One region of the Streptomyces sp. NPDC094032 genome, then DNA from elsewhere that is predicted to be linked to it. Evidence: riboswitches for the same ligand, from Rfam matches in the RefSeq annotation. Region 1 holds a riboswitch; each other region holds the start of a gene.
What was found. Region 1 has a riboswitch for cyclic di-AMP ahead of ABTZ54_RS06185 (M23 family metallopeptidase). Riboswitches for the same ligand answer to the same signal wherever they lie in the genome.
Positions count from the first base shown of each region.

Region 2: it holds a riboswitch for cyclic di-AMP, as region 1 does, so the genes downstream of both, ABTZ54_RS16580 (transglycosylase SLT domain-containing protein) here and ABTZ54_RS06185 (M23 family metallopeptidase) in region 1, are expected to answer to the same signal.
Region 3: it holds a riboswitch for cyclic di-AMP, as region 1 does, so the genes downstream of both, ABTZ54_RS21125 (transglycosylase family protein) here and ABTZ54_RS06185 (M23 family metallopeptidase) in region 1, are expected to answer to the same signal.

Region 1 is NZ_JBEOUE010000003.1:17,433-27,704, reverse strand. It holds gene ABTZ54_RS06215 (rhodanese-like domain-containing protein) at 1-480, shown strand, start outside; tRNA gene ABTZ54_RS06210 (tRNA-Met) at 557-630, shown strand; gene ABTZ54_RS06205 (hypothetical protein) at 806-1,282, shown strand; gene ABTZ54_RS06200 (PLP-dependent cysteine synthase family protein) at 1,366-2,400, shown strand; gene ABTZ54_RS06195 (MFS transporter) at 2,397-3,656, shown strand; gene ABTZ54_RS06190 (PP2C family protein-serine/threonine phosphatase) at 3,777-4,979, shown strand; cyclic di-AMP (ydaO/yuaA leader) riboswitch at 5,181-5,326, shown strand; gene ABTZ54_RS06185 (M23 family metallopeptidase) at 5,339-6,448, shown strand; gene ABTZ54_RS06180 (aldo/keto reductase) at 6,531-7,478, shown strand; gene ABTZ54_RS06175 (PrsW family intramembrane metalloprotease) at 7,504-8,817, opposite strand; gene trmB (tRNA (guanosine(46)-N7)-methyltransferase TrmB) at 8,990-9,709, opposite strand; gene lhgD (L-2-hydroxyglutarate dehydrogenase) at 9,998-10,272, opposite strand, start outside.
Region 2 is NZ_JBEOUE010000010.1:90,894-101,165, forward strand. It holds gene ABTZ54_RS16570 (SpoIIE family protein phosphatase) at 1-1,943, opposite strand, end outside; gene ABTZ54_RS16575 (SpoIIE family protein phosphatase) at 1,940-4,033, opposite strand; cyclic di-AMP (ydaO/yuaA leader) riboswitch at 4,402-4,556, shown strand; gene ABTZ54_RS16580 (transglycosylase SLT domain-containing protein) at 4,561-5,394, shown strand; gene ABTZ54_RS16585 (DUF1304 domain-containing protein) at 5,471-5,833, shown strand; gene ABTZ54_RS16590 (TetR/AcrR family transcriptional regulator) at 5,830-6,396, shown strand; gene ABTZ54_RS16595 (oxidoreductase) at 6,471-7,400, shown strand; gene ABTZ54_RS16600 (amidohydrolase) at 7,431-8,762, opposite strand; gene ABTZ54_RS16605 (GntR family transcriptional regulator) at 8,936-9,619, opposite strand; gene ABTZ54_RS16610 (MFS transporter) at 9,713-10,272, opposite strand, start outside.
Region 3 is NZ_JBEOUE010000014.1:142,543-152,814, reverse strand. It holds gene ABTZ54_RS21140 (DUF501 domain-containing protein) at 1-125, opposite strand, end outside; gene ABTZ54_RS21135 (FtsB family cell division protein) at 144-614, opposite strand; gene eno (phosphopyruvate hydratase) at 712-1,998, opposite strand; gene ABTZ54_RS21125 (transglycosylase family protein) at 2,260-2,988, opposite strand; cyclic di-AMP (ydaO/yuaA leader) riboswitch at 2,992-3,166, opposite strand; gene ABTZ54_RS21120 (transglycosylase family protein) at 3,425-4,468, opposite strand; gene ABTZ54_RS21115 (cytochrome P450 family protein) at 4,583-5,860, opposite strand; gene ABTZ54_RS21110 (LamG-like jellyroll fold domain-containing protein) at 5,919-9,434, opposite strand; gene ABTZ54_RS21105 (globin domain-containing protein) at 9,650-10,272, shown strand, end outside.

The DNA.
Region 1 (10,272 bases):
AACCCCGTGAACGCGGTCCTCCGCACCCCGCCGGCCGCCCCCGCCGCCGCGGTCGCGTACTTCTCCGCGAGCCTCGCCTTCCACGCCGACGTCTCCGACGTGGCCGCCGCCCTCGCCGACGCCCGGGCCACCGGCGGCGACCCCGGCTTCGTGGTGATCGACTCGCGGTCCACCGCCTCCTGGGACCAGGGGCACGTGCCCGGCGCCGTCCACCTGCCGACCGCGCTGATCGCCGAGCAGGCCGAGCAGCTCCTCGACAAGGACGTCCCGGTCGTCACGTACTGCTGGGGCCCGGGCTGCAACGGCGCCACGCGGGCCGCGCTCGCCCTCGCCCAGCTGGGCTTCCAGGTGAAGGAGATGCTGGGCGGATTCGAGTACTGGGTGCGCGAGGGGTTCGGTTACGAGACGTGGGAGGGCGCCGAGCAGAAGGCCGCGGACCCGCTCACCGCGCCGGTCGACTCGGACGACTGCGGCTGCTGACGGGGGCCGCGGCGGACGCCCCGCGACAATGGATTTCGTGACCTGGGCATTCATGCCGTAAGGTTGTGTTCACCGACGCGGGGTGGAGCAGCTCGGTAGCTCGCTGGGCTCATAACCCAGAGGTCGCAGGTTCAAATCCTGTCCCCGCTACTCAGTAGCACGAAGGCCCGGATCCGGAAACGGATCCGGGCCTTCGTCGTTTCCGCGTGCCCGAACCCGTAGCCGCAGGCAACCGGAAAGGCAATACGCCCGCAAGTAAACGGTGGCCAAAACCCGGCCCGTTCTTTTGCGTGCCGCGCGTGCGCCACGTAATCTCGCGCGCACCATGAGTGACCAGAGCGTGACGGAACTGCGACGGGCGGGACGGCGGGCACCCGCCGTCCTGTTGCTGTTCGCGCTCGTCGCGCTGATCGCGGGCGTCTGCCACGGCGCGCACGGGCACGCGCTGGCGGCGCCGGAGGCACAGACGGCGGCGCAGACGGTGGCCCGGACAGAGGCGGTGTCCGCCTCCGTCGCCTCCGTGGTGCCGGGCGGCCCCGCCCCCGCGGCCACCGCCACCGTCCTCTCCGCCCCCTGGCTCCCGCACGGCTGCGAGCGGCCCGGGGACGGGTGGTCCTTCGACGCGCATCTGCCCGCGCAGTCCGCCGGCGCGCAGTTCCCCGCGCCGGACGCCGGCGGCGCCCTCCTCGCGTACGACGAGGTGTTCCCCGAGGCCCCGCACACCCGCTGTGTGCACGGCCGGGCCGGGCCCGGACCCGTGCCGGGCCGACTTCTGATCGCGCTCGGGGTGGACCGGAACTGAGCCGGGTCGCGCACCTCCGTGACCTCGCTCCTTCCGCACGCCCCGTACGCCGGGGCTGCTCCACCCCAAGGACGTAACCCCCCATGAGCAATCCCGCCAACCTGCTTTCCGTGGCCAGCCAGACCGTCGGCAACACCCCCGTCCTGTGGATGGACGACGGCTACTGGGCCAAGCTGGAGGGCTTCAACTTCGGCGGCATCAAGGACCGCGCCGCCCTCCACATGGTCGAGCAGGCCCGCCGCCGCGGCGAGCTGCGGCCGGGCGCCCCCATCGTCGAGTCGACCTCCGGCACCCTCGGGCTCGGGCTCGCGCTCGCCGGGATCCTGCACGGCCACCCGGTGCATGTCGTCACCGACCCCGGCCTCGAACCGATCGTCGAGCGGATGCTCACCGCCCACGGCGCCCACGTGCACGTCGTGCCCGAGCCCAGCCCGGACGGCGGCTGGCAGCAGGCCCGGATGGACCGGGTCGCCGAACTGCTGATCGCCCTCGACGGGGCCTGGTGGCCCAACCAGTACGGGAACCCCGACAACACCCAGGCGTACGCCGGGCTCGCCGCCGAGCTGGGCGAGCAGCTGGACCGGATCGACGTGCTGGTCTGCGCGGTCGGCACCGGCGGCCACTCGGCCGGCATCTCCCGCGCGCTGCGCGCCACCACCAGCCCCGCCCTGGAGCTCGTCGGCGTGGACTCCATCAACTCGACCATCTTCGGCCTGCCGGCCGGCGAGCGGCTGATGCGCGGGCTCGGCTCCTCCATCCACCCGGGCAACGTCGACCACGACGCCTTCGACGAGATCCACTGGGTGGGTCCCGCGGAGGCGGTGCGGGCCGCCCGGCGGCTCGCGTCCCGGCAGTTCGCCACCGGCGGCTGGAGCGTGGGCGCGGTCGCGCTGGTCGCGGGCTGGCTGGCCCGCACCCGGCCGCGCGGCACCCGTATCGCGGCGGTCTTCCCCGACGGGCCGCAGCGCTACTTCGACACCGTCTTCAACGACGACTTCTGCGAGGTGCACGGGCTGCTCGACGGTCCCGTACGGGAGGACCCCGCCGGGTACGCGGAGGGCGAGCCGGTCCGCGGCTGGACCCGCCGGGTGCTGGAGCGGGCGGAGCGGGTCCGTTGAGCACGACGACCGCTCCCTCCCCGGGAGGGATCTGGAAGCAGAGCCGCACCTTCGACCCGGCGGTGCGGCTGCTCTTCCTGAACCAGCTCACCATCAACCTCGGCTTCTACATGCTGATGCCGTACCTGGCCGCCCATCTGGCCGACGGCCTCGGCATGGCGGCCTGGGCGGTCGGGCTGGTCCTCGGCGCGCGGAACCTGTCCCAGCAGGGCATGTTCCTGGTCGGCGGCGCGCTCGCCGACCGGCTCGGCTACAAGCCGCTGATCGTCGCCGGGTGCGCGCTGCGGACGGTCGGCTTCGGGGCGCTCGCCTTCGCGCAGTCGCTGCCGATGCTGATCGCGGCCTCGCTGGCGACCGGTCTGGCGGGGGCGCTGTTCAACCCCGCGGTGCGGGCCTATCTCGCGGTGGAGGCGGGGGAGCGGCGCGTGGAGGCGTTCGCGCTGTTCAACACGTACTACCAGGCGGGCATCCTGCTCGGTCCGCTCGTCGGGGTGGCCCTGACAGGGGTGTCGTTCCAGCTGACGTGCGTGGTGGCGGCGGTGCTGTTCGCCGGGCTCACCCTCGTACAGCTGCGGCATCTGCCCGTGCGGAAGGAGGCGCCCGTAGGGGAGGGGCGGGAGCGGGGGCAGTTCAGGACGGTGCTCGCCAACCGGGTGTTCTGGCTGTTCTCGCTGGCGATGACCGGGTCGTACGTGCTGTCGTTCCAGGTCTATCTGGCGCTGCCGCTCGCCGCGGACAGCACGGCGGTGACGACGGCGCTGTTCGTGGTGTCGGCGCTGGTGGCGCTCGTCGGGCAGCTGCGGATCACCGCCTGGTGCAAGCGGCGGCTGAGCCGGGAGCGGTGTCTGGTGCTGGGGCTGGCGCTGATGGGCGTGGCGTTCCTGCCGCCGGCGCTGCTGGGCGGCGGGCGTTCGCTGCCGGGGCTGCTGCTGTGCGCGGCGCTCCTGGCGGCGGCGAACGCGGTGCTCTACCCCTACGAGATGGACACCGTGGTCGCGCTCGCCGACGGCCGCTGGGTCGCCACCCACTACGGGCTCTACAACACCGTCTGCGGGATCGGCATCACCCTGGGGAACCTGGGGACGGGCGCCCTGCTCGACCTGACCGGCTGGTCGGCGGTGCCCTGGCTGACGCTGTGCGCGGTGGGGCTCGGCTGCGCGGTGGCCATGGCGGCGCTGGCGCGGGGCGGGCGGCTCGCCGTCCCGTCCGCCGTACGCCAGTCGGCCGCGCGGGAGTCGCCGACGGGCACCGGCTGACCGCACCCTGAGGGAGGGCGCGGGTCCTCGCGTCGTCCTCGGGGCGGTCCCTGGTCCAGCGGGTCCGGGGCCGGTCGGGCCCAGGTCCAGGCGGGCCCAGGTCCAGGCGGGAGAGCAGAGGTGGCGCGAGCAGCGGGGCGGCACGGGCCCGGTGGCGGGGGAGCGAGCCGGGGTCCGTACGCCTTCGCCCGCCGCTTCATCCGCGCGCTGCCTCCGCTGATCATCGTGGGCGGGGTGTTCTACGACCTGTTCACCCCGCCCGCGTACACGGCGGCGCCGCTGTTCTCCGCGGCGCCGCTGATCGCCGCCCCCTTCTTCTCCACCCTCACCACGCTCCTGACGGGCATCGCCGCGGTCCTCGCCAGCGTCGGGCTGCACCTCTACAACGGGACGAGCGACGACATCCCCTCGCTCACCGAGACGCTGACCGTCCTCACCGTCTCGGCGCTCGCGATGCTGATCAACCGGGTGGTGCGGCGCAGCGGCGAGCGGCTCGCGTCGGTGCGGGTGATCGCGGAGGCGGCGCAGAAGGCGGTCCTTCCGGCGCCCGCCGAGCGGATCGGCGGGCTGCAGATCGCGGCCCGGTACGAGGCGGCGCAGGCCGACGCGTTCATCGGCGGCGATCTGTTCGCGGTACAGGACACCCCCTACGGGGTACGGCTGGTCGTCGGCGACGTGCGGGGCAAGGGGCTCGACGCGGTGGAGGCGGTCGCCGTGGTCATCGGCGCCTTCCGCGAGGCGGCCGAGCTGGAGCCGACGCTGGAGGGGGTGGCGCGGCGTCTCGACCGGGCGCTGGACCGGGAGGGCACCCGGCGGGACGGGCCCGACGCCTTCGAGGGGTTCACGACGGCGGTCCTCGCGGAGATCCCGCGCGGCGACGGGCTCGTACGGGTGGTGAACCGGGGGCATCCCGAGCCGCTGCTGCTGTACGGGGACGGCGGGCTCGACCGGTTGGTGCCGAGCGAGGCCGCGCTGCCGCTGGGGATGGCGGAGCTGGCGGCGTGGCCCGACCGGGCCGACGAGACGCCGTACCCGGCGGGTGCGACGCTGCTGCTCTACACGGACGGTCTCTCGGAGGCGCGGGACGCGCGGGGGGTCTTCTACGATCCGGCGGCGCGGCTCGCGGGGCGGCTCTTCCCCGGTCCCGAGGAGCTGTTGGACGCGCTGGTGGCGGATGTGCGCCGGCACACGGGCGGTGGTTCGACCGACGACATGGCGCTCCTTGCGGTGAGCCGCCCGGCGGCTGGGCAGCAGGAGCGGCGGCGGACGATGCCGGTGGTGCCGCCGGGCGGGGCCTCGCCGGAGGGCGGTGACCGGCCGTAGTCGGGGGGTGTCACTCCGATAACAATTGATACAACGTCAGATTCTGGGTGTGACCGGGATCCCGTCTGACTGGGGGTCAAGTCGGGCCATTCCCTGTCAATTCAGCTAATGATCAAGGGGAACGGCTTGGAATCGGGAGGCCGTGTCTATTAACGTTCGATAACGCAGCGCGGTCGTCCCAGCCGTCGCAAGAGACGGCACCGCGCGCGTGCGCCGAATTCCGCAAGGGAACCGGGGAACCACCACTTGGGGTGAATCGGGCCACGCCGCACCCGTGCGGCACACCCGTAGGAGACCTTCCTGCTCCGAACCCGTCAGCTAACCCGGTAGGCGAGAAGGAAGGAAAGGAGAGCGCCTCCGTGGCCTCCAACACCCCCGCTCCCGAAGCCCCCTTCGACTCTTTCGGCGCCTACGGCGCCGCGGGCACGGGCGGGGAGGAATGGAACCCCACCGAGGACTCGCTGCGGGCCCAGAACCGCTCCGGCGGCCGTCACCGGGTCGTCAAGCAGCGCTCCAACTTCGCCCGCTCCTCCACCGTCCTCGGTGTCGGCGTCATCGCCGCCGTCGGCGCGGGCGGCCTGGCCACCGCGCAGGACAAGCCCCCGGTCGCCATAGCCCTGCCGGACCTCGGCCTGCCCAACGCCTCCGAACTGCCCGGCATCGGCGACCTCATCGGCGGCGACGAGAAGGACTCCGGCGCGAGCACCGAGGTCACGAACAACCCGCAGCCGCTCACCGCCCTCACCTACACCACTCCCCAGGACACCGCCTCCGCCGACGCGCCCGCGGGCAGCGAGCGGCAGGCCGACGCCGGCGAGGCGCTGCGCGCCCGCATCCTCCAGCAGGCCGAGCAGCAGCAGGCCGCCGCCGACACCGCGGAGAAGGAGGCGGCGCAGAAGGCCGCCGCCGAGAAGGCCGCGGCGGAGGCCGCGACCAAGGCCGAGGCGGCGGCCAAGGCGGCAGCGGCGGAGAAGGCCGCGGCCGAGGCGAAGGCGAAGGCCGAGGCGGAGGCGGCCGCCAAGGAGGCGGCGGCGAAGGCCGAGGCCGAGCGCCTGGCCAAGCTGGCCGCGAGCTACGCGCTGCCCACCTCCTCGTACACGATCACCTCCACCTACGGCGAGGCCGGCTCGATGTGGTCCTCCGGCTACCACACCGGCCTGGACTTCGCCGCGCCCACCGGCACCCCGGTCAAGGCCGTCCACAGCGGCACCGTGAAGTCGGCCGGCTGGTCCGGCTCGTACGGCTACCGGATCGTCCTGGAGCTGCCGGACGGCACCGAGGTCTGGTACTGCCACCTGTCCTCGATGACCGTCGGCGCGGGCCAGTCCGTCGGCACCGGCGACACCATCGGCCGGGTCGGCGCCACCGGCAACGTCACCGGCCCCCACCTCCACCTGGAGGTCCACACCCCGTCCGGTGGCGGCATCGACCCGGCCGACTGGCTGCGGTCGAAGGGCCTGACCGTCTGAGGTCCGCCGCTCCTCCCGGAGAATCCGCCGCTCCTCCCGGAGAAGCGGAATAGGCACGGCCGTGCGGAGGGTTGATCACCCCATGACTTCTCTCCGCAAGCTGGGCTCCTCCGACCTGCACGTCTTCCCGCTCGCCCTCGGCGGCAACGTCTTCGGCTGGAGCGCCGACGAGGCGCAGTCCTTCGCCGTCCTCGACGCCTACACCGCCGCGGGCGGCAATTTCGTGGATACCGCCGACACCTACTCCTCGTGGGTCGAGGGCAACGAGGGCGGCGAGTCCGAGACCGTCATCGGCCGCTGGCTCGCCTCCCGCGGCAAGCGCGCCGACGTCCTCGTCGCGACCAAGGTCGGCGCCCACCCCCGCTTCAAGGGGCTGAGCGCGACCACCATCAAGGCCGCCGCCGAGGAGTCGCTGCGCCGCCTGGGCACCGACTACATCGACCTCTACTACACGCACTTCGACGACGAGACCGTGCCGGTCGAGGAGATCGTCACCGCCCTGGACCAGCTGGTCAAGGACGGCAAGGTGCGGGCCGTCGCCGCCTCCAACATCTCCCCGGAGCGGCTGCGCGCCTCGCTCGACTTCGCCGAGGCCGAGGGGCTCGCCCGCTACGTCGCGCTCCAGCCGCACTACAACCTGGTCTCCCGCGAGACCTACGAGGGCGCCCTCCTGGAGACCGCCGAGCAGGCCGGCCTCGGCGCCGTGCCGTACTTCGCGCTCGCCTCCGGCTTCCTCACCGGCAAGTACCGCCCGGGCGCCGCCGTCGCCAGCGTCCGCGCGGGCAGCGCGGCCCAGCACCTGGAGACCGAGCGGGGCCAGAAGGTGCTCGCCGCGCTCGACGCGGTCGCCGAGGCCCACGACGCCGAGGTCGCCACCGTCGCCCTCGCCTGGCTCGCCTCCCGCCCGACCGTCGTCGCCCCGATCGCCTCGGCCCGCACGGTCGAGCAGCTCCCCGCCCTCGTCGCCGTCGCCGAGCTGGAGCTGACGCCGGCGGAGCTGGCGGTGCTGGACGAGGCCTCGGCCGTCTGATCCGCCGCCCGGCCCACCGCCTCCGCTAGCCGCGGTACGGGTTGTAGCCGCCGTAGTCCAGATACTGCGGCGGCGCCCAGACCCGGCCCGTGGCCCGCGCGGCGTAGGTCAGCGCGGGCGAGGCCACCTGCCTGCGCTGCCACAGGTGGTGCAGCAGCTCCTGCTCGCGGGCCGCGAAGTCCGGGGCCGCCTGGCCGCGCCCGGCCCGGTGGCGCAGGAAGGCGAGGGTGGTGGCGAAGGCCTCGTACTCGCCGACCGCCTGCGCGGCCCGCTTCCCGTACGTACGGGCGGCGAAGCCGCGGGCCAGCGCGCGGGCCCGCATCGAGGAGAGCGCGAGCGGCTCGTCGTGCGCGAGCCAGCCCGCCGTCGCGTAGGCCGGGAGCTCGCCGGATATCGTGCGCAGCTCCTTCTGCCGGCTCCATATCGCGAGCCAGGTGAGCAGGGCGAAGACCGGGACCATGAACATCCCGTACACCGCGAGGAACGCCAGCGGGTGGAAGCTGGCCGAACCGTTCCACAGGGCGTGCATGCCCATGGCGAGGAGCAGGCCGGCGAGCGGGAGCAGGACCAGCCGGGTGCGGCGGAACCGGGCGTCTGCCGCCAGGAGGGCGGCGAAGCCGAAGCCGAGCCCGGTGAGCGAGGTGAACAGCGGGTGGGCGAACGGCGACATGATGATCCGGACCAGGAAGGTCCCGAAGGTCATGGAGCCGATCCCGGTGGAGCCGATCTCCTGGTCCTCGCCGAACGCGTTGCCCAGATAGAGGATGTTCTCGGTGAACGCGAAGCCGGTGGCGGTGAATCCGGCGTGGACGAGGCCGTCGACCGGGCCCGTGAAGTCCCTGCGGCGGAAGAGGAAGAGCAGCAGCAGGGCCGCGCCCTTCGCGGTCTCCTCCACGACCGGGGCGACCGCGGTCGCGCCGAGGGTGTCGGCGGAGCCGGGGTCGGCGGTCGCGCTGCTGATCCACTCCACGGCGAAGGAGTTGGCCAGGATCGCCACCAGGGTGGAGGCGAACGCGCCCCAGGCGAGGGCGAACAGCAGGTTCTTCCACGGGGCCGGCTCGACCCGGTCGAGCCAGCGGAACGCGGCCAGCAGCAGCGGCACGGGCAGGACCGCGAGGCCGAGGCCGACGAGGAAGCCCTCGGTGCCGGTCTCCTCCCGCACCAGCGCGAGGATCGCCAGGGCGCACAGCGCGAGCAGGGTGATCAGCGTGATGGCCCGCAGCAGCTTGCTGCGCCAGAAGGCGCGGCGCGGCTTGTACCGCCACTTGGCACGCTCCGGGACCGCGGCGAAGTCCGGCTGGTCGGTCTCCAGGGCGGGCACCGGTGCGGGCGCGGGAATGAACGCCTCGGCAGCGGCGGCAGGAGCAGCGGCAGCGGCGGGCGCGGGCTCGGTGGGAGATCCGACGATCGGGTTCGACGACACGGAACGACCCTAACGAGCGCCACCGACAGCGGCGAGGGAGTTCCCGCAGCCTGTGGAAAACCCGCCCCCGCCGACGGGGCGCGCGAGGTCAGCGCCTGCGGAACAGCAGGTCGTGGACGACGTGCCCCTTGTCGAGGCCCTGCCCCTCGAAGCGGGTCAGCGGCCGGTACCCGGGCCGGGGCGCGTAGCCGCCGTCGGCCTGGGTGTTCTCGAAGTCGGGGTGCGCGCTGAGCACCTCCAGCATCTGCTCCGCGTACGGCTCCCAGTCCGTGGCGCAGTGCAGCACGCCGCCGGGCTTGAGGCGGGGCGCGAGCAGAGTGAGGAAGTCGGGCTGGATCAGGCGCCGCTTGTGGTGCCGCTTCTTCGGCCACGGGTCCGGGAAGTAGACCCGGCAGCCGTCGAGGGACTCGGGCGTGAGCATCTCGCGGAGCAGGATGATCGCGTCGCCGTTGGCGACCCGGACGTTCTCCAGGCCGTTGCGGTCGGCGAGTCCGAGCAGATTGCCCTGGCCGGGGGTGTGGACGTCGACCGCGAGGATGCCGGTGCCGGGGTCGGCCGCGGCCATCTGCGCGGTGGCCTCACCCATGCCGAAGCCGATCTCCAGGACGACCGGCAGCCCGCCGAACATCTCCGTCAGGTCGAGCCGGCGCATGCCGTCGATGTCGAGCCCCCAGTCGGGCCACCGCTTCAGCATGGCCTCGGCCTGCCCCGCGGTGACGCGGCTGCGCCGGGGCTGGAAGCTGCGGATCCGACGCTCGAAGTGCGAGCCCGCCGGGTCGGGCGAGGGCCCCTCACCCGGCGCGAACATCCGGCTCCCGAGCCGCGCGGCGCGCTGCTCGGCCAGGGTGCGGTCGGCGGGGGTGATGTGCGGGTTGTTCTCTGGCTGCTCAGACACAATGCCCCGATTCTACGGCGCGCCGGGTCGGCCCGTTGTGGGCAATCGTCCCGCTGGGGCTGGGGCTGGGGCTGGGGCTGGGGGTCCCCCCCGGACGAAGTCTGGGGGAGGGTGGGCACAACGGGACGGCGCCATGGCGGGCGCCTCCGCTCCCGCCCCCTCCCGGCGCTCGACGGCCGGCGCCGTCACCGGCGCCGGGTGCTACAGCAGCGCCAGCGCCCGCCCCGCCACTTCCCGCCCGATCGGCAGCGAGGCCGTCGCCGCGGGCGACGGGGCGTTCAGCACGTGCACCGTCCGCACGGACTCGCGGATCAGGAAGTCGTCCACCAGGGTGCCGTCCTTCAGCACCGCCTGCGCCCGCACGCCCGGCGTCGCCCGCCGCAGGTCGCGCTCCTCGACGATCGGCAGCATCCGCCGGACCGCCTCGGTGAAGGCGCGCTTGGACAGGGACCGGTGCAGCTCGCCCGCCCCGTAGC
Region 2 (10,272 bases), on a different contig from region 1:
AGCCGGGCGGCCAGCTCGGCCATCCCCGCGTCCAGATCGCCGTCCCGGCCCTCGATCAGGCCGTCCGTGTAGAGGGCGAGGACGCTGCCGGGGGCCAGGTCGACCTCCGTCGTCTCGAACGGCAGCCCGCCGACCCCCAGCGGGGGCCCGGGGTCCACCGGCAGGTACGCCACCCCGCCCCCGGGGTCGGCCACCACGGGCGGCGGATGACCGGCGGAGGCCACCGAGCAGCGCCGCGAGACCGGGTCGTAGATCGCGTACGCGCAGGTCGCCCCGGTCGTCGGGGAGGCGTGCCGGTCCCGCCACCCGTCGGCGTCGGGGTCGTCGGGGTCGCTCTCGTGCTCCTCGCCCTCCTCGGGTTCGGCCGGCAACTGGGAGACCAGGTCGTCCAGATGGGCGAGCAGCTCGTCGGGTTCGAGGTCGAGGTCCGCGAGGGTGCGCACCGCCATCCGCAGCCGGCCCATGGTGGCGGTCGCGGCCAGGCCGTGTCCGACGACGTCCCCCACGACCAGGGCGACCCGCGCGGAGGACAGCGGGATCACGTCGAACCAGTCCCCGCCGACCCCGCTCGCGGTCCCGGCCGGGAGATAGACGGCCGAGGTGCTCGCCCCGGGCGTCTCGCTCTGCGTCGGCGGCAGCATGCTCCGCTGGAGGCCCACGGCCGCCCGGTGCTCCCGCGTGAACCGCCGCGCGTTGTCCAGCGCGAGGGCGGCCCGGCCGGCGATCTCGCGCAGCAGGTCCCGGTCGGGCGCCTGGTAGGGCCCCAGGTCGGCGTCCCGGCCGACGGACACCCGGCCGAGCACCATCCCGCGGGCGTGGAGCGGGACCGTCATCGTCATCGGGTGACCGCCGACGGCCCGGCCGCCGGGCGCCGGTCCGACGGCGTCCGGGGCGTCCCCGCCGGAGGGGACGGCGACGAGGACGGTCTCCGGGGCGGGCTGGGGGGCCGCGCCGCCGCCGGCCTCCGGACGCCCCCCGCCGTCCCCGGCCGGCTCCGCCGACCGTCCCGCCACGGCGGTCCGGCGCAGCAGCAGGCGGCCCTCCCGGTCCGGCACCGGCTCCTCGCCGTGCACCACCCCGTCGGCGAGCTCCACGACCGCCAGATCGCCCAGTCCGGGCACGAGCGCGGCCGCCAGCTCGCGCCCCGTGTCCGTGACCGACAGGGAGCGGCCGACGGACGCGGTGGCGTGGTGCAGCAGGGCGAGGCGCTCGGCCGAACGCCGCAGCTCGGTCATGTCGGTGAACAGCGCGGTCAGCCCCAGGACCTGCCCCTCGGGGGACTGGAGACGGAACGCCGACACCGAGAGGGTCACCCCGCCGAGCGGATCGTCGAGCGTGCGCAGCACCTGCTCCACCCCGAGCAGCGGCTTGCCGGTGCGCAGCACCTCCCGCAGCCCTCCCTCGATCGCGTCCGCGTCCCCGGGCCACAGGAAGTCGCCCAGGCGCCGCCCCCGGAGGTCGTGCGGCACCCCCGTGTACGGCAGCAGGTGCGTGTTGGTCCGCAGGAGCCGCAGCCCCGGGTCGAACACGGCGAGCCCCACCCGGTCCTGGTGGAACAGCTCCCGGATGAAGGCCCGGTCCTGGTGCCTGCGGACGGCCCGCGCCGCCGGGGTGGCAAGGACCAGGTACCCGGCGGGTCCGCCGTTCCCGGCGAGGTCGAACGCCTGGAAGACCACGGGCAGTTCGGCGCCCCGGCCGGTACGCAGCACCGCGTCGCCGTGCCGGACGCCCCGCGCGTACGCCGCCACCAGCGGCGGCCAGGCCGAGGGGTCCGCGAGGAGCGCGCGCGCCGAATGGCCGACGACATCGGCGGCGGACCGGCTCAGCAGGGTCCGGGCCTCCGGCGTCCAGCCCTCGATCCGGCCCCGGCCGTCGAGCAGCGCGGCGGCGCAGTCCTCCGTGAAGGGCGGCAGGCCGTCGTCCTGCGGGAGCGCGTCGCTCACGGTGCCCCCTCTCCGTACGGCTGCCGGGCGCGGGCGATCAGCAGCGCCACGTCGTCGTGGTCGTCGGGCCCGCGCAGCGAGCCGAGCAGCAGGTCGCAGATCTGCTCCAGGGGGAGCGGGGCGCGGTCCAGCAGGTCGGTGAGGGCTTCGAGGCGTACGTCGATGTCCTGGTCACGGGTCTCGACCAGGCCGTCCGTGTACAGCACCAGGTCGTCGCCCACCCCGAACGGGATCTCCTGGGTCTCGAAGGGCACGCCGCCGACGCCCAGGGGCGCGCCCGCGGTCAGCTCCAGCAGGCGGGGGGCCCGGCCGGCGGCGACATGGACGGGCGGCGGGTGGCCGGCGTTCGCGACCCGGCAGCTCGCGCTGTACGGGTCGTAGACGGCGCACACACAGGTGGCCATCGCGTCGTCCAGATCGGCGGCGGTGCGGTCCAGGTGCTCCAGGACCACGCCCGGCGCGAGCCCGAGCCCGGCGAGGGTGCGGGCGGCGGTGCGGAACTGCCCCATGGTCGCCGCCGCGTTGATGCCGCTGCCCATCACGTCGCCCACCACCAGGGCGGTCTTGCCGTCGGGCAGCGGGATCGCGTCGAACCAGTCGCCGCCGACCTCGACCGACTCCGAGGCGGGCTGGTAGCGGTAGGCGACGTCGAGGCCGTGGAGCCGCGGCGGCCCGTGCGGCAGCAGGTGGCGCTGGAGGGCCAGGGCGGCCTGGCTCTGGTGCCGGTACCAGCGGGCGTTGTCGATGGCGACCGCGGCGCGGGCCGCGAGCTCCCCGGCCAGCAGGACGTCGTCCTCGTCGAACGGCACGGAGTTGCGCGCCCGCTTCAGGTCGAGCACGCCCAGGACCACGCCGCGGGCCCGCAGCGGGACGGCGAGGTACGAGTGGATGCCCGCCCGCCGCAGCAGCGCGGCGGTGGCCTCGCCGCTGGCGATCCGGGGCAGGTCGCCGTCGGTGACGTGCCGCACGAGGACCGGGCGCCCGGTGCGGGCGCACTGGGTGACCAGCCGCTCGGCGCCGTAGCGGGCGGGCTCGCCGACCGGGTCGGCGGCCTCCCGCGCCGGCGTGGTGTACGCGGCCTTCACGGCGAGCGCGCGGAACACGGCGGGACCCGAGGTCCGCGCCGGCCCGGCGAGCGGCCCGGTCAGGATGGACTCCAGGACGTCGACGGCGGCGATGTCGGCGAACTCGGGCACCACCAGGTCCGCCAGCTCGTGGGCGGTGAGATCCAGGTCGAGCGTGGTCCCCACCCGCTCCGAGGCCGCCGCGATCACCGCGAGCCGGCGGCGGGCCCGGGCCGCCGTCCTGGCCGCCTGGTGCTGTTCGGTGATGTCCCTGACCGCGATGGCGACCCCCATGATCCGCCGCTCGGGTGTCCGCAGCCGGTAGAGCGAGACCGACCACACCCGCTCCGCGCCGTCGGGCCCGGTCACTCCGCGCACGCTCCGGGACAGCACGGGCTCGCCCGTCTCCAGGACCTCGCCCAGCGCCGTCTCCAGGGCCTCCGCGTCCGGGGACGCCATCGTCTCCTGGAGCGTGCGCCCCAGGTGCGCGGCGGCGGCCAGGCCGTCGATCCGTTCCAGGGCCGGGTTGACCAGCACGAAGCGGAGGCCGTGGTCCAGGACGGCCAGGCCGATGGGGGAGTGGGTGACCAGCAGCGAGGACAGCGACAGGTGCTCCTCCACGCGCCGGTCCGTGGCCCGGTCGGAGGCGAGCCCCAGCGCGTAGGGGCGCCCCCGCTCGTCCTGGAGCCGGGTGTTGCGGAACTCCGCCAGGAGCGTGTGGCCGTCCTTGTGCCGTACCGGGAAGACCCCGGCCCAGGGCCCGGCGCCCGACACCACGCGCGCGAAGAGCGACCGCACCAGGTCCTGGTGGCGCTCCTCCACCAGCAGCGCGACGGCGGGGCGGCCGAGGGCCTCGGCCGTCGGGTAGCCGAAGAGCTCCTCCGCCTGCGGGCTCCACAGGGCGATCCGACCGCGCTCGTCCAGGACGACGGCGGCCACCCCGAGGACGTCGAGGAGACCGCCCGGCTCCAAGGTGAGATCGCCGTCCGCCGGGTCCTGTCCGGCAGGGAAGGCCGCCGCGCTCATCCAGACCGTGTCCCTCCTCCACCCCGCAGCCCCTCCATCATCCCGCCCCGGAAGCGGACCGCCAGTCGTCGCGAACCCCCGATTTCTCAAACCTTTCCTAAATCGCATGGATCCGGACATATCAGATTAAGTGACCGGCGGTGATCTGAGTCACGGCCCGGCATGTCCCCAAGATGCTGTCGCGGAGTCATGCGCGCGCCCCCGGAAACCAGTTGGCGAGTTGGATCACGGCACCGCGATCGCCCTATTTCCGGCTGCTAAAAGATCTGCTTGCTTTTGCGAATTGGACCCTTGTTCTCGCCGTTCGGATTCGCCTACGGTCACCCGTCATCCGGACGGAACGCCGAATCCTGCCGCCGCCCGGGCACCGCACTCACCCACCCACACGTACGGCAGGAGCGGGGGACCCAGGTTCTCCGCCGCCCCGGTCACCGGGGCGGCTCGGGGTGAAGCCGCGCGCCGCGCGGCCGGGCAGCTCCTGCCCGAACCCGACAGCTCACCTCGCAGGCGAAGGAGAGGAACTCGCCATGCGTGGAAACGGGAAGCACCGCCGCACCAAGAGCGCCCCGCTCGCTCGCGGACTGGCCGTCGTCGGCATCACCGGCAGCGCCGCACTCGCCCTGCCGCTCCTCGGAGCCACCGGCGCCGCCGCTGAGACCCCGCAGGCCGTACGCGCGGTCCATTCCGTCGCAATCGAAAAGGCGGCGGTGCCGGCGGCCAAGGCGGGCGGTCCCGTGCGCTACTCCGTGGTCGCCGGTGACTCGCTCTCGAAGATCGCCCGCGAGCACCACGTGAGCGGCGGCTGGCAGAAGGTCTACCGCGACAACCGTGCCGCCGTGGGCGCCGACCCCGGCCTCATCCGCCCCGGCCTGCGCCTCGCCATCGACGCCCGGAACGCCGCCGCGAGCGGCGGCGCGAGCGGCGCCGCCGCGGCCCGCCCGGCGGTCGCGCCCCAGGCGTCCGCCCCGTCGGCGGCCGTGGTCCAGGCCGCGGCGCAGGCTGCCCCCGCGGTCTCCTCGGCGGTCTCGGCCGTCTCGTACACGAACGACCTGGACGGCTGGATCCGCGAGTCCCTCTCCATCATGGCCAAGAACGGCATCCCGGGCACCTACGAGGGCATCCACCGCAACATCATGCGCGAGTCCTCGGGCAACCCGCTGGCCATCAACAACTGGGACTCCAACGCCCTGGCCGGCACCCCCTCCAAGGGCCTCCTCCAGGTGATCGAGCCGACCTTCCAGGCCTACCACGTCGCCGGCACGGCCTACGACCTCTACGACCCGGTCGCCAACATCACGGCCGCCTGCAACTACGCCGCCGACCGCTACGGCTCGATCGACAACGTCAACAGCGCCTACTGAGGCTCCGGGGATTTCATGGACAGGTGTCCAGCTATGATGGACACCTGTCCATAAAACCCGAGGAGCGGTTGAGTCGATGGATACGCTCGCGAACGTGCTGGTCGGCCTGGTGGCGGCGCTGCACGCGTACTTCCTGGTCCTGGAGATGTTCCTGTGGGAGAAGGCTCCGGGGCGCAAGCTCTCGGGCTTCGACCCGGCCATGGCCCGGGCCACCGCCCCGCTCGCCGCGAACCAGGGCCTCTACAACGGCTTCCTGGCGGCCGGCCTCGTCTGGGGCCTGATCGCCGGGGACCCGACCGGCTTCCGGGCGCAGATCTTCTTCCTCGCCTGCGTCGTCGTCGCCGGGGTGTACGGCGGCCTCACCGCCAACCGGCGCATCCTGGTCGCGCAGGCGCTCCCCGGCGCGCTCGCGCTCGGCGCCGTCCTGCTGGCCGGATGAACCCCGCACCGGCGGACCCCAGGGCCGAGCGGACCAGGTCCAGGCTGCGGCAGGCGCTGCTGGAGGAGTGCGCGGACAGCCCGCTCGCGCAGGTGAGCGTCGCCGCGCTGGTCCGGCGGGCGGGGGTCGGCCGCGCCACCTTCTACCTCCACTACGCCGACCTGGAGGCGCTCGCGACCGACGCCTGTGCCGGAATCGTCCGCGAGGCCGTCGACGCCCTGCACGCCTGGCGCGGTGTCCCCGACCCGGCCGCCGCGCCCGCCGCGCTGAGCGACTTCTTCCACCGGCTGCCCCCGCACGCCGGGCTCTACAGGGAACTGCTGCGCCCCGGCGGCGGCGGCCCGCTCGGGCTCGTGCTCCACCAGGAGCTGCGCCTGCGCAGCCGGACCGAGCGCGCCCTGGCCGGGGCGCCGGAACCCGACCTGATCGCCTCGGCGGTCGCCGCGACCTTCGCGGGGGTGCTCGCCGACTGGCTGCACGGCCTGATCGAGGCCACCCCGGACGAGATCGCGCAGCGGGTCTGGCGCCTGCTGGTCACCCTGCACCGCACCCCGCTGCCCTGAGGTGCGTCCCTATGATGCCGTCACCCGTGGTGGCGGCATCATAGGGACGACACGGCCGGAAGGAGCGCCCGGAGATGACGGGCTGGAACGCACAGGACATCCCCTCCCAGCGGGGACGCGTCGCGGTGGTGACTGGGGCCAACAGCGGCATCGGCTACGTCACCGCCCGCGAGCTGGCCCGCGCCGGGGCGCACGTCGTCCTCGCCTGCCGCAGCCGGACCCGGGGCGAGGCCGCGCTGGCCCGGCTGCGCGCCGAAGTCCCGGACGCGGCGGCCGAGTTCGCCCCGCTCGACCTGGGCGACCTCGCCTCCGTACGGAACTTCGCGGCAGGCCACGCCGAGCGGCACGAGGGCCTCGACCTGCTCGTCAACAACGCGGGTGTGATGGCCCTGCCCGCAGGCCGCACCGCCGACGGCTTCGAGACGCAGTTCGGCGTGAACCACCTCGGCCACTTCGCGCTCACCGGGCTCCTGATGCCCCTGCTGCCGCGCGGTCGGGACGCCCGGATCGTGAGTCTCTCCAGCGGCTTCCACGCCCTGTCCGACCTGGACCACACCGACCTCAACTCCGAGCGCCGCTACCGCCGCTGGATCGCCTACGGCCGCTCCAAGACGGCCAACCTCCTCTTCGTCCACGAACTCTCCCGCCGCCTGGCCACCGCCGGGGCCGGGATCGTCGCGGCCGCCGCCCACCCCGGCTACGCCGCCACCAACCTGCAGACGGAAGGCCCCCGGCAGGCGGGCCGCAAGACCGCCGAGCGCGTGATGGAGCTGGGCAACCGGATCATCGCCCAGCCCGCCGACACCGGTGCCCTGCCCACTCTGTACGCCGCCACCGCCCCCGGCGTACGCCCCGACGCCTTCATCGGCCCGAAGCTGGGCCTGCGCGGCGCGCCCACCCGGTCCTGGCGGGCCCGATGGACGCTCGACGACACCTCGGGCGAACGCCTGTGGGCCGCGTCCGAGGAACTCACGGGCGTCCGTTACGAGTCGCTCACCGGGTGACCCCGGCGGGCCCCCCGCCCGGCCCGTCGCTCAGGCCAGGAACTCCCCGTCCCTGGCCACCACGACCCCGCCGTGCACGACCAGGTCCCGGCGCGGCATGTCCACCACGACCTGGGGCAGGCATTCGCCCCGTACGAGGACGAAGTCGGCCGGCGCGCCGGGCCGGAGGTCGGCGTGCGGCAGGCCCATGACGTCCGCGCCGCCGTTCGCGGCCACGCCGTAGCAGTCGGCCAGCTCCTCGTCGAGGCGCACGTCCGTCACCCAGCCGAGCAGGTGCGCGCGGTGCATCATGTCCGCGTTGCCGAACGGGCTCCAGGAGTCCCGCACGCCGTCGGAGCCGAGGCCGACCCGTACCCCGTGCTCGCGCAGCCGGGCGATCGGCAGCACCAGCGAGTCGGAGGGCGCGACGGTCGTGAGGGCGATGTCCTGCGCGCCCAGGTCGGCGGCGATCACACCCAGTTCACGGTCCGAGAGGGCGGGCAGACAGAAGACATGGCTGACGGTGACCTTGCCCGCGAGCGACAGCGCACGCGTGCGGTCGATGATGCCGCGCATGGCCCTGACGCCCTTCTCGCCGCGGTCGTGCAGATGGATGTCCACGCCGACGCCGTGGCGGTCCGCGATGCCGAAGACCAGGTCGAGCTGCTCGTCGAGGGCCTGGTCGAAGCCGATCGGGTCGATGCCGCCGATCATGTCCACGAGCCCGTCGCGGGCCGCCTCCTCCAGGAGCCCCGCCGTCCCGGGGGTCCGGACGACGCCGTGCTGCGGGAAGGCCACGATCTGGACGTCGAGCGCGTGCCGCAGCCGCTCCCGCGCCTCGGCGACGCCCTCCACTCCGGCCAGCCCGTACGCGGGGGCGACGTCGGCGTGGGCGCGCATCGCCCGGGTGCCGCGGGCGACGGCGTGGGACATCAGCCCGTACGCGCGCTCGGCGACCGGCCGGCGCTGGGCGCGGAACAGCTCCACGTCCTGGGCGACGTAGTCGGCGATGCCGCTCGCCGGGCGCCGCGACACCCATGAGCCGCCCCAGGTCGTCTTGTCCGGGTGGATGTGCGCGTCCACCAGCGACGGCAGCGCGATCCTGCCCCCGCCGTCGACGACCTTCGCGCCACGCGGCACGGGGCCGCCCGAGACGCGCCCGTCGACGACCACGAGGTCCGTCGCCTTCGCCGCGCCGAGGACGCGCACGTTGCGGAAGACCACGGCCCGGTTCCGGTCCCGGTCCCGCTGGGGCCCGGCACCGGCGGCGGACGCGGGGGCGGCGGTCGCGGCCACCGTGGCCGTCGTGGCCGTCGTACCGGCCAGGGCGGCGGCACCGGCCAGCATCGTGCGGCGGGAGAGCGCGGGGGAGGAAGGCTGCATGGGGGACTCCTTGAGGAAGAGACCAACGGCTCTCCGATTTTGTATACCAAGCTGTGCGCGCCGAACAAGGGAAGGGTGACCCGGGGGCGCGAACTCCCAGATGAATGGCTGTGTGGAGGGTGTAAGTGGAAGAAGGGCTAGTGTTCAGCCCCGCGCTTGGTATACAAAGATCCTCAGGCGTCGCCGAAGAGGGAGCGCAGCGCGACCGCCCTGCTGTCCCGCACGTGCAGCAGCGTGCTGGCCCCGGCCGCCTCCGCGTCACCCGCCGCGATGTGCCGGAACATCTCGGCGTGCTGGGCCCGCATGTGCGCGGGCTCCTCACGGAGCCCGAAGAGCAGCCGCAGCTGCCAGCTGAGCTGCTCCATCATGCGCGCGAGCAGGGGATTGCCCGCCATGGCGACGACACCCTCGTGGAACGCCGTGTGCGCGGCGACCTCCCGCGTCCCCTCGCCCTCGGCCGCCGCCGACTCGGCCTGGTGCAGCGTCGCCTCCAGCGCGGTGAGCCCCTCGGCGTCCCCCGCCGCCGCGACCCGGGCCGCGAGCCGCGAGGCCTGGACCGCCAGCGGCTCCCACACCTCGTACAGATGCTCCACGTCGGTGCGCTCCAGACGCCGCACGCGTACGCCGCTGTGCGGGAGCAGTTCCAGAAGGCCCTCGGCGACGAGGGCGCGCAGCGCCTCGCGGACCGGCACGCGCGACATGCCGAGCTCCTCGGCGACCTCCCGCTCGACGAGCCGGGCGCCCTGCTCGTACCGCCGGTCGACGATCCGCTGGAGGACGGCCTCGCGCGCCCGTGCGCCGAGCGAGCCCGATCCGGCCTCCCGGGCCGTCGCCCCGGCCCTGCTGCTGTCCGCCACCCTGTCCGACCTCTTCCCGCCTCTTCCCGTCCGCGCCGGGAACGCCCGGGCCCGCCGCGCCGAGGATACGACGGGCGGGCCGGGCCGGCCGGGTCAGGCGGTCGCCGGTGCGTCCGTCCGCTCGGGCGACTCCTCGGGCGCGGGCGCCGCCGTGGCACGCGGACCCTGGGCGGCGCGCAGGCCGAAGCGCGCGATCACCGCGACGAGGGCGAAGGCCGTCGCCCCGATCCAGAAGGTGAGGGTGAAGCCGGATTCCGCGGGCAGCGGCGGGACGCCCGCCGGCAGGTGCTCCACGGTCCTGGAGGCCAGGATCGTGGTGACGACGGCGCTGCCGATCGCGCTGCCGGTGGAGCGCGAGATGGAGTTGATGCCGTTGGCTATGCCGCTCTGGTGGTGCGGGACGCTGGCCATGATGACGGCGGGCATGGCCGCGTAGCCGAAGCTGACGGCCGCGCCGACGATCACACCGGCGCCGATCACCGAGGCGGTGTGGGCGTGGTCCAGGGCGAGCCAGCCGAAGCCCGCGGCGCCGAGCACGGCGGCCAGCACCAGTGCCGTACGCGGCCCGCGGTGGCGGACCAGCTGGCCGCCGACGGGGGAGGCGAGCAGCGAGACGATCGCGCCCGGCAGCAGGAACTGCACGGAGGCACGCA
Region 3 (10,272 bases), on a different contig from region 1:
CCGCACGGGCAGCGGTGCGCGATGGCACGCAGGCCACGGGGCGGGCGGCCGAGCTGTGCCTCGAACGCCGCGATGTCCGCGTCGGTCGGCTCGGTGCGTTCGGTCTGCGGAGGAGGCGTTTCCATGGTGGATCCTGGGGTTGGTCAGTGGCGGTCGGCGCTGTCCACGCCGTCCCACAGGTTGTCGTACCAGGGGCGGTCCGTCGCGCCCTGGTCGGTGCGGGGCCGGTGCTCCGCGTCCGGGTCGTTCACGGTGAAGCCGGTCTCGCCGGGCATCAGGTAGTGCAGGTGCTCGCGGGCAAGCCGGCGCACATAGGCGGGGTCCTGGAGGCGGGCCTTCTCGTCCTTCAGCTGCTCGACCCGCTGGGCGGCCTCGGCCGACTTGCGCTGCTGGTCGGCGATCTCGCCCTGCTGGGAGACGTACTGCCGCATCGGGTAGGCGAGCGCCACCACGAGCGAGCAGACGACGAGGGCGAGGAAGGCCGCGCGGCCGGTGAGCCGGGAGCGGCGGGCCTGACGGCGGGTCTGGGAGCGGTAGACACGGGCGGCGGTCTGCTCGCCGAGCAGCCTGATCCGGGTCGCGGTCGAGAACCGGTCCCGGTCCTTCACGGCCATGTCGTACGCCTCCCCTTTTGCTGCCGACCCTCTTCACACGCACGTCCCCGCACACGGTACGGGACCGGGTGCGGGGACGTGCGGATCAGTGCGGGTGTCAGCCCTTGAAGCGCGGGAAGGCGCTGCGGCCGGCGTAGACCGCGGCGTCGTCGAGGATCTCCTCGATGCGCAGCAGCTGGTTGTACTTGGCGACGCGCTCGGAGCGGGCCGGGGCGCCGGTCTTGATCTGGCCGCAGTTGGTGGCGACGGCCAGGTCGGCGATGGTGACGTCCTCGGTCTCGCCGGAGCGGTGCGACATCATGCACTTGAAGCCGCTGCGCTGGGCCAGCTCGACGGCGTCCAGGGTCTCGGTCAGCGAGCCGATCTGGTTGACCTTGACCAGGAGGGCGTTCGCGGAGCCCTCCTCGATGCCGCGGGCGAGGCGCTCGGGGTTGGTGACGAACAGGTCGTCGCCGACCAGCTGCACCTTGGCGCCCAGCTTGTCGGTGATGACCTTCCAGCCGGCCCAGTCGTCCTCGAACAGCGGGTCCTCGATGGAGACCAGCGGGTACGCGGCGACGAGCTCCTCGTAGTACTCGGTCATCTCGGCGGCCGAGCGGGACTTGCCCTCGAACTCGTACTTGCCGTCCTTGTAGAACTCGGAGGCGGCGCAGTCGAGCGCGAGCGCGATGTCCTTGCCCGGGACGTAGCCGGCCTGCTTGATGGCCTCGACGATGAGGTCGAGCGCGGCGCGGTTGGAGTCCAGGTTCGGGGCGAAGCCGCCCTCGTCACCGAGGCCGGTGGACAGGCCCTTGGTCTTCAGGACGGACTTGAGGGTGTGGTAGACCTCGGTGCCCCAGCGCAGCGCCTCGGAGAAGGACTCCGCGCCGATCGGCGCGATCATGAACTCCTGGATGTCCACGTTGGAGTCGGCGTGCGAGCCGCCGTTCAGGATGTTCATCATCGGAACGGGCAGCAGGTGCGCGTTCGGGCCGCCGAGGTAGCGGAAGAGCGGCAGGTCGGACGCCTCGGAGGCGGCGTGCGCGACGGCGAGGGAGACACCGAGGATGGCGTTGGCGCCGAGCGAGGACTTGTCCGGGGTCGCGTCCAGGTCGAACATGGCCTGGTCGATCAGGCGCTGCTCGGTGGCGTCGTAGCCGACGAGCTCCGGGCCGATCTGCTCGATGACCGCGAGGACGGCCTTCTCGACACCCTTGCCCTGGTAACGGTTGGGGTCACCGTCGCGGAGCTCAAGGGCCTCGAACGCACCGGTGGAGGCACCGGACGGCACGGCAGCACGGCCGGTGCTGCCGTCGTCGAGGCCGACCTCGACCTCGACCGTGGGGTTGCCTCGGGAGTCCAGGATTTCCCGGGCTACGACGACGTCGATGGACGGCACGAGCATCTCCTTCTGGGATGTGACGCTGGTTGTGACGCATGCGGCAAGGTCTCGTTTCGCCTTGCGACAAGAGCCTAACCGGCTCCGGGGCTCCGGCCAGCCGGACGCCCGCCCCCTGGGACGAAAAAGGACCCAAGGGCATGCATCTGAGGACGAAAGACCCCTTACTACCGATGGGTAAGGGCCCGAACGGGGAAACCCCGGCCCGGAGCGCACGGGGGAAGGGCGCTCCGGGCCGGGGTGGTCACCGCGGGAGGGTCGTCAAGCTCACTTGAGGTGGAGCTGCTGGCCCGGGTAGATCAGGTCGGCGTTGGTGACGACGTCCTTGTTGAGCTCGAAGAGCTTGGCCCAGCCGCCCTTGACGCCGTGCGCCTGGGCGATCTTGCTGAGGGTGTCGCCGGCGACGACCTTGTACTCGCCGTCACCCTTCTTGACCTTCTGGCCGGTGGGGGTGGTGACGGTCTTCTTGGAGACGGTCTTCTTCTGCGTGGCCTTCGGCGCCTGGCGCTGCTCGCTGCGGGTCGTCGGCTGCTCGGTGGAGCGCTTCGACGAGGAGGAGCTGGAGGACGAGGAAGAGGACGAGCTGGAGGGGCTCGACGAGGCGGAGCCGCCGTTGTAGGTGGCGCTGGAGAGACCCACGCCACAGCTCGGCCACGCGCCCTTGCCCTGGCCGGCCAGGACCTTCTCGGCGATGGCGATCTGCTGGGACTTCGACGCCTGGTTGGCGGTCGGGGCGTAGGCGGTGCCGCCGTACGCGGCCCAGGTGGAGGCCGAGAACTGCAGGCCGCCGTAGTAACCGTTGCCGGTGTTGATGGACCAGTTGCCGCCGGACTCGCACGCGGCGACGGCGTCCCACTCGGAGGCGGTGGCGGCCGAGGCGGTGCCCGCGGTCATCAGCGGGGCGGCGACGGCGACACCGGCGACACCGGCGAGCGTGATGGCTCGGGTGGCCTTGGAGGGACGACGGTGTTTGCCCTTGTTGCCGGAAAACAGCATGGGAATTCTCCTCACCGACGCCTACGAGGTGAGCTGTCGGGTTCGGGCGTAGTGAGTTGCCCGGCCGCGTGTCCTTGCACGCGGCTTCACCCCAAGCCGATCGTCGGCCGTCTGTCTCAACGGCCGGGGCCGGCACTTACCTTGGGTCCCCCGCTCCTGCCTTCGGCGCTGACGCGACGACTGTTCCCATCGGTCGGCGGCAGGATTCGGCGTTACCGGTCGACGGGGCCCGCGGTGGCGAGCGGTCACGACCGTAGACATAGACCCGGCGGAAGTTCAAAGACCATCAACCCGGAAAAATCGCCCCTACTTGCTCCCCGGGGAGGGGTGTTTACGCAGGTGAGGGGCGACGCGAGCAAACTTTGCGGACGTGACACGCCAGTTCGGCAAGAGAGACCCATGTCTCACTTACTCATAACGGACATTCAGCTACGAACTACTCCGCCGCCGGGGCGGGCGCAGGCGTCAACTCAAGGCTCTGACCAGGGAGGATGAGGTCCGGGTCGACGCCGACCGTCTTCTTGTTGGCGTCATAGAGGGCGGTCCAGCCGCCGGGCAGCGCGTTCTCCTGCGCAATGTCCGACAGACTGTCACCCGGCTTGACGGTGTATTCGCCAGCCTTGCCCGAGTTGTCCGACTTCTGCCCGATGACCGTGCCTTCGGCCGTCGCGTTACCGCCGGTCACGCCATCCGCCGACCCGTCAGCCGGTGCGGCGTGACGTCCGGATTCGGGCGTGGCGTCCGAATTGCCCGGCTGCTCTGGCGCGGCGTCACCACGGTGCTTGCCGGAGCCGGGGGTGGCCGGATCCGTCGTACCGGGAGTAGCGGGGGTACCCGGGGTACCCGGGGTACCGGGAGCGCTCGGCGTACCGGACGCGTCCGGCGTACCCGGCGTCGTCGGCGTGCCGGGCGTCGCGGAGCCGCCGGGGGTGGCCGGGGTCGCGGGCGCGGTCGTGGCGCCGCCCGACGGGGTCGCGGGGGTGGCCGGGGTCGTCGTGCTCGCCCCGGAGCCGGCCGGGGTGCCGTCGGTCCGGTTGGACTCGGCGACCGGACCGGTGGACGCCTTGGGCTTGACGGCGGCGCCGGGCGCGACGGCGGGCTTCCTGCCGTCGTTCTTCAGGCCCGCGATCGGCGCGCAGGTGGCCCACTGGGTGTCACCCGCGGCGAGCGCCTTGTCGGCGATGGCGATCTGCTGCGCCCGGCTGGCGAGGTCCGCGCTCGGCGCGTACGCGAGGCCGCCGTGGCGCTCCCAGCTCTCCTGGGTGAACTGGAGACCGCCGTAGAGCCCGTTGCCGAAGTTGGCGCTCCACGCGCCTCCCGACTCGCACTCGGCGACCCGGTCCCAGGTCGGGGCGTCCGCCGCGGAGGCGGAGCCGGTGGCGAGCAGCGGCAGGGCCATGGCCGAGCCGGTGACGCCCGCCGCGACGACGAGCGCGGGGGCCTGGCGGGGTCTGCGGTGTCGTCCGTTCCCGGAGCGCATACGGACTGCCTTTCGCGTGACTGCTGAGACTGCGGGTGAACGTAGCGGCATTCGAACGTGAGTCACAAGTCGATGCAGCGGAGATCACGCGAAGATCACAGTCTTGACGGTCCGTCAGCTGGTTGGACCTTTGTGGGAAGCGCTGAACTCCACCGGAAGCGTGCGCAGGCCACGCATGATCAGCCCACCGCGCCACCGCAGTTCCTCGGGATCGGCCCCAAGTCGCAGGTCCGGCAGGCGAGTCAGGAGCGTCGCCAGCGCCGTCTGTCCCTCAAGGCGCGCCAGCGGGGCCCCCAGGCAGTAGTGGATGCCGTGCCCGTACCCGAGATGCTGGTTGTCGCGGCGCGCCAGATCCAGGGTGTCCGGCTCGTCGAACCGCGCGGGGTCGCGGTCCGCGGCGGCCAGCACCACCAGGACCGGGTCGCCGGCCGGGATCTCCTGGCCGCCGATCGTCACCGCCTCGGTGGCGTACCGCCAGGTCGCGAGCTCCACCGGCCCGTCGTACCGCAGCAGCTCCTCGACGCCCGTCTCAAGCAGCCCGGTCTCCCCCGCCGCGATCGACTCCTGGAGCCTGGCCCGCTGCTCCGGGTTGCGCAGCAGCGCGTACACGCCGTTGCCGATCAGGTTCACCGTGGTCTCGAAGCCCGCGAAGAGAAGGATGAAGGCCATCGCGGCGGCCTCGTTCTCGGTGAGGTGCTCGCCGTGGTCGGAGGCCTTGATGAGCCCGGAGATCAGGTCGTCGCCCGGGGCCTCGCGCTTCTTGTGGATGAGTTCCAGCAGATAGCCGCGCATCTTCTTCACCGAGCGCGCCACCCCGCCGCGCGGCCCGCCGCCGTGCCGGATCATCATCCCGGCCCAGTCCCGGAAGTCGTCCTGGTCCTCGGCGGGCACGCCCAGCAGGTCGCAGATCGCGTAGATGGGGAGGGGGAAGGCGAACTCGTGGATGAGGTCCGCGCTCCCCTTCTCCACGAAGTCGTCGATGAGCCGGTCGGTCAGCTCCTGCACCCGGGGCGCGAACTCCGCGACCCGGCGCGGTGTGAACGCCTTCGACACCAGCCGCCGCAGCCGGGTGTGGTCCGGCGGGTCGATGTTGAGCAGGTGGGTGGTCAGCTCGGCCTTGCGCTCGCCGGGGATGCCCGTCTTGCCCTTGGCGTGCGCCGGCTCGTCGTGGTGCGCCGGGTTCTTCGACAGACGCTGGTCGGCGAGCGCCTGCCGGGCGTCCGCGTACCGGGTCACCAGCCAGGCCTCCACCCCGCTGGGCAGCTTCGCCCGGTGCACCGGCGCGTGCTCGCGCAGCCAGGCGTACGCGGGGTAGGGATCGGTGGCGAACTCCCAGGTGAAGAGCTCGGGGGCGGGCGGTGGAACGGAGGCGGCGGCGGGCTGGTCGGACATGGTCCCGACACTAACCCGCCGCCGCCGGGGCGCCCGTCACAGCCGGGCGTACCCCTCTTTACAGCCGGGCGTACACCCCCTTCGCCGTCAGCTGGTCGAAGGCCAGCCGGACGACGGTGGCGCTGTCGACCGGGAGCGGCCCGGTCACCGTGGTGATCTCCGCGTCCGACAGGGCGCGCCGTACCAGCGTGAACTCGTCCAGCGAGCCCGTCAGCCGGTCCTTGTCCGCGCCCGCGCTGTCGGGGCGCGCCCCGAGCCGGAAGCCGCGTACGTCGAAGCCGTCCTCCACGGTCAGGGCGCCGGAGACGGTGCCGGTCGCGACCGCCTGGAGGGCGGTCCCGTCGCCGACCGACAGGGTCAGCGTCCCACCCTGGCGGCGCAGCACGACATGCCGCCAGGCGCCGTCGCCGAAGACGGTCCCGGCCGGGGCCGCGGCCTCCAGGGCGGTGATGCCCCGGTCGGTCTGGACGTGGGCGACGACCTTGTTCTCCGGGGACAGCGCGCGGATCCACAGCTGGCGTTCCGAGGTGCCGACGCCGTACGCCCAGACGAGCACCGGGCTGGTGTTGTCGGCCTGCCGGAAGCGCACCCAGGTCGCCAGGGTGAAGTCGCCCGAGCCGAGCGCCCGGTCCTCCCCGTACGGGAGCTCGACGGCGCCCGTCTTCCCGTCGAGGTCGAGGCTCCGGCCGAACCTGGCGCCGGTGTCGGTGACGGTGGCGCCGGGGCGGACGATGCCGTGGCCGCAGTGGCGGGAGGCGTCGGGGGTGGCGCGGGCGGCCGGGTCGTCGGCGGGCCGGGCGACCAGGTGCTGCTCGGTGTTACCGCCCTCCATGGTCCACCAGACGTACGGGTCGCGCGGGGCGCTCGATCCGCCGACGGCCGTGGCGTACAGGCCGGTCTCCTCGGCCGCCGTCAGGGCCCGCTTGTAGTAGCGGAAGTCGTCGAGCTCGCCGGTGAGGACGTCGGTGCCGGTGGACTTGGAGCCGACGCGGAAGCCCTCGGGGGCGGCGATGCCGTCCGTGAAGGAGCCGGTCAGGCCCTCGGCGGTGGTGGGGGTGCCGTTGTCGACGCGCAGGCTGACGGTGGTCGCCTCGGCGTCCCCGGCCGTCTTCTTCCTGCGGGTCAGGGTCAGCAGGTGCCAGGCGTTGTCGCCGAACGCGGCCCGGTCGGCCTTGGTGTCGATCACGTCGAGCGGGATGGAGGCCCCGGCGGTCTCCAGGCGGGCGGTCAGCCGGTCGGCGGAGGGCTTGGCCCGCACCCACAGCGAGGGCTTGCCCGAGGTCGATCCGTACGCCCAGAGCAGCGCCGCGTCCTGCGGGTTCGCCGTGGAGTCGTAGCGGAACCAGAGGGCGAAGGTGAACTCGCCGGTGCCGTTGTCGACGGCGGGGACGTAGGGCACCTCCACGCCGGGGAGGTTCGGGCCGACGGCGAGGGCGCCGCCGCCGATGCGGCCCTTGACGACGGCGGCCTCGGTGCTGGTGGTGCCGAGCACGGTGCCGTCGGCGCAGTGTCCTGAGACGTCGTCCTGGATCCGGGTGGTCACCAGGGGCACGGGGTCGGCGGTGTCGATCACCTCGAAGGGGAGGTGGGCGCGCAGCGCGGCCGGGGCCACGTCCTCGGGCCGCGTCCCGCGCAGGGCGTCCCGCTCCTGGTCGGTCAGGACCGTGCCGTACATCCGGAACTCGTCGAGGGTGCCGGTGAAGCCGTCGTTGGGGTCGGTGCCGGGCTTGTCGCCGAGCCGGATGCCGGCCGGGTCGGCGGTACGCGCCGGGGCGAGCCGTCCGACGTCGGTGCGGGTGTCCTGGGCGGAGAGGTCGTCGACCCGGAGGGTGACGGCGGCGCCCTGGCGGGTGAGGACCAGATGGTGCCAGGCGCCGTCGCCGAAGGCCTTGGCGGTCGGGTGCGCGGGCGCCTTGAGGGTCAGCGTCACATGCTGCCCGCTGTCGCCCTCGACCCGGGCCATGACCTGGTTGTCCTTCGGCTGCACCCGGACCCACACCTGCGGCCGGGGGTCGCCGACCCCGTACGCCCACATCAGGGTCTGCTGCGGGGTGGTGTCGATGGCGTCGTACCGGAAGAAGAGGGAGTACGTGACGTCTCCGGCGCCCGGGTCGAGCGCGGGCGCGTACGGCAGGTCGGCGGAGCCCGCGGTGCCGCCGTCCAGCTTGAGGCCCTGGCCGAAGCTCCGGGCGCCGAACTGGGCGCCGGGGGCGAGCGTGGCGCCGCTGCCGAGGGAGGCGTCGGCGGCCTCGGCGGTCGTGTCGGGGCTGGTGCGGCCGGCCGCCGGGGAGGTCTGCGGCAGCGCGGAGCCCTGGGCGGCGAAGGTGCCGGGGATGCCGAGCTCGGCCATCGCGAAGCGGGTGAAGTAGATGTGCTCGGCGGAGAAGGACTGGCCACCCTCGTGGACCATGCCGATCTCGCCGGCGGACAGCTCGGCCAGGTCGGAGTAGCCGGCCCGGTCCCCGAGCACCTTGGCGACCTGCCCGCCGGGGGCGTCCCGCCAGGTCTCGCCGCGGTCGTCGGAGTACCGGATCCGCATGCCCTGGCGCAGTGTCATGTGCGAGGGCGTCGACATGAGGAGCAGGTCGCCGGGGCGGCTGCGGTAGGTCTGGCGGGGGGCCAGGATCCCCGCCTGCACGTCCGGCGCCTTGAAGCCGTTCGTCAGCTTGAACCTCGGCACCCTGAGGGCGCCGTCGGGGTCGTCGACGCCGACGGAGTGGGTGCGGTGCCCCTCCACCTGGGTGGCGTCGGTCGCGCTGACCCGTACGTCGTAGGGGCTGCGGGCGCTGACGTAGAGCTGGCCGCCGGGCAGCTCGGCCACCACCGGCTCGCCGGGCTTGGCGACGGGGGTGTCGGCGGTGGTGCCGGGCGGCAGGGCGGGCAGGTCCCTGGCGCGCAGGAAGGAGTTCTCGGTGACGCTCGCGGTCCAGGTCGCGCCCTTGTCGTCGCTGTAGAGGACGCCGGCCCGCTGGTCCTCGGCCCCGGCGGTGTCGCTCGCGGTCTCGTAGGCGCCGACGACCAGACGCCCGGCGTGCGGGCCCTCCTGGAGCTGGACGCCGTGCGAGGGGCCGGTGCCGAACCACTTCTTGCCGCTCGTGGTCAGGCGCGGGATCGCCCGCGGGGCGCCGAAACTGAGACCGTCGTCGTCACTCCGCTGCACCCACGACATACGGGTGCTGACCGGGGTCGCGGTCTCGGAGTTGGAGAGCAGGAAGACGGCGCCGTCCTTCTCGGCCACCGGCGAGGGGTTGCCGCGCACGTGCGGCGCGTCCGGGTCGCTCTCGCCGCCGGACAGGACGACCCGGACCGGGGACCAGGTGCGCCCGTCGTTGGTGGAGCGGCGCATCACGATGTCGATGGGGCCGCGGTCCGCGCACGAGGGGGAGGTACGGCCCTCGGCGAAGGCGAGCAGGGTGCCCCGGGCCGTCTTGACCAGGGTCGGGATGCGGAAGCAGCCGTATCCGGCGGTCCCGGAGCGGAAGAGGACCTGCTGGGTGCCGAGGGCGCCGTCGGTGGATATGCGGGTGCCGCTCGCGGCGGCGGGCGGGGCGGCGGCGAGGCCGAGCGCGGGCACCGCCGGGAGCAGGACGGCGAGAGCGGCGAGGGAGACCGGCCAGGCCCCCGGGCGACGCCCGCCGCTATGTCGTCGGGCCTCTCGTTTGCCATGTCCATTACGGAATAGGTTCATGATCGAGAACCTAGGCGCGGCGCGGTCCGGGAAGCAGGGATTCCGCCCCCGGCCCCGAGGTTGTGATCCTCACGTGACGCCCCGTGGCCTAGATTCACCCCGTGGATGCCCAGTTGCTACGAAGTACGTTCGCGGTCGTCGAGAGACGGGCGGAACACGCCGTCACCTTCTTCTACTCGCACCTCTTCTGGAACAACCCGGGCGTGCGCGAGCTGTTTCCGCAGGACCTGGGCCCCCAGCGCGACCGCCTCTTCGCCGCCCTCACCCACGTGGTGACCCACCTGGAGGAGCCGCGGCTCGCCCACTATCTGCGGGAACTGGGCCGCGACCACCGCAAGTTCCTGGCCACCCCCGCGCTCTACTCCGCCGTCGGCACCAGCCTGCTCGCCGCCTTCGCGCACGCCGCCGGACCCGCCTGGACGATCGAGGCGGAGAAGGCGTGGACCGAGGCGTACGGGCGGGTCGCCGAGCTGATGACGGCCGGTGCCGAGTCCTCCGAGAAGGAGGGGCAGCCGGCCTGGTGGGACGCCGACGTCGTCGGCCACGACCGCTACGGCGACGACCTGACGCTGCTGACCCTGCGGCCCCGCCGCCCCTACCCGTACCTGCCCGGCCAGTACGCCAGCGTCAGCACCCTGCACATCCCCCGCGTCTGGCGCACCTACTCCTTCGCCAACGCGCCCCGCCCCGACGGCACCCTCGAACTCCACGTCAGCCGGGTCGC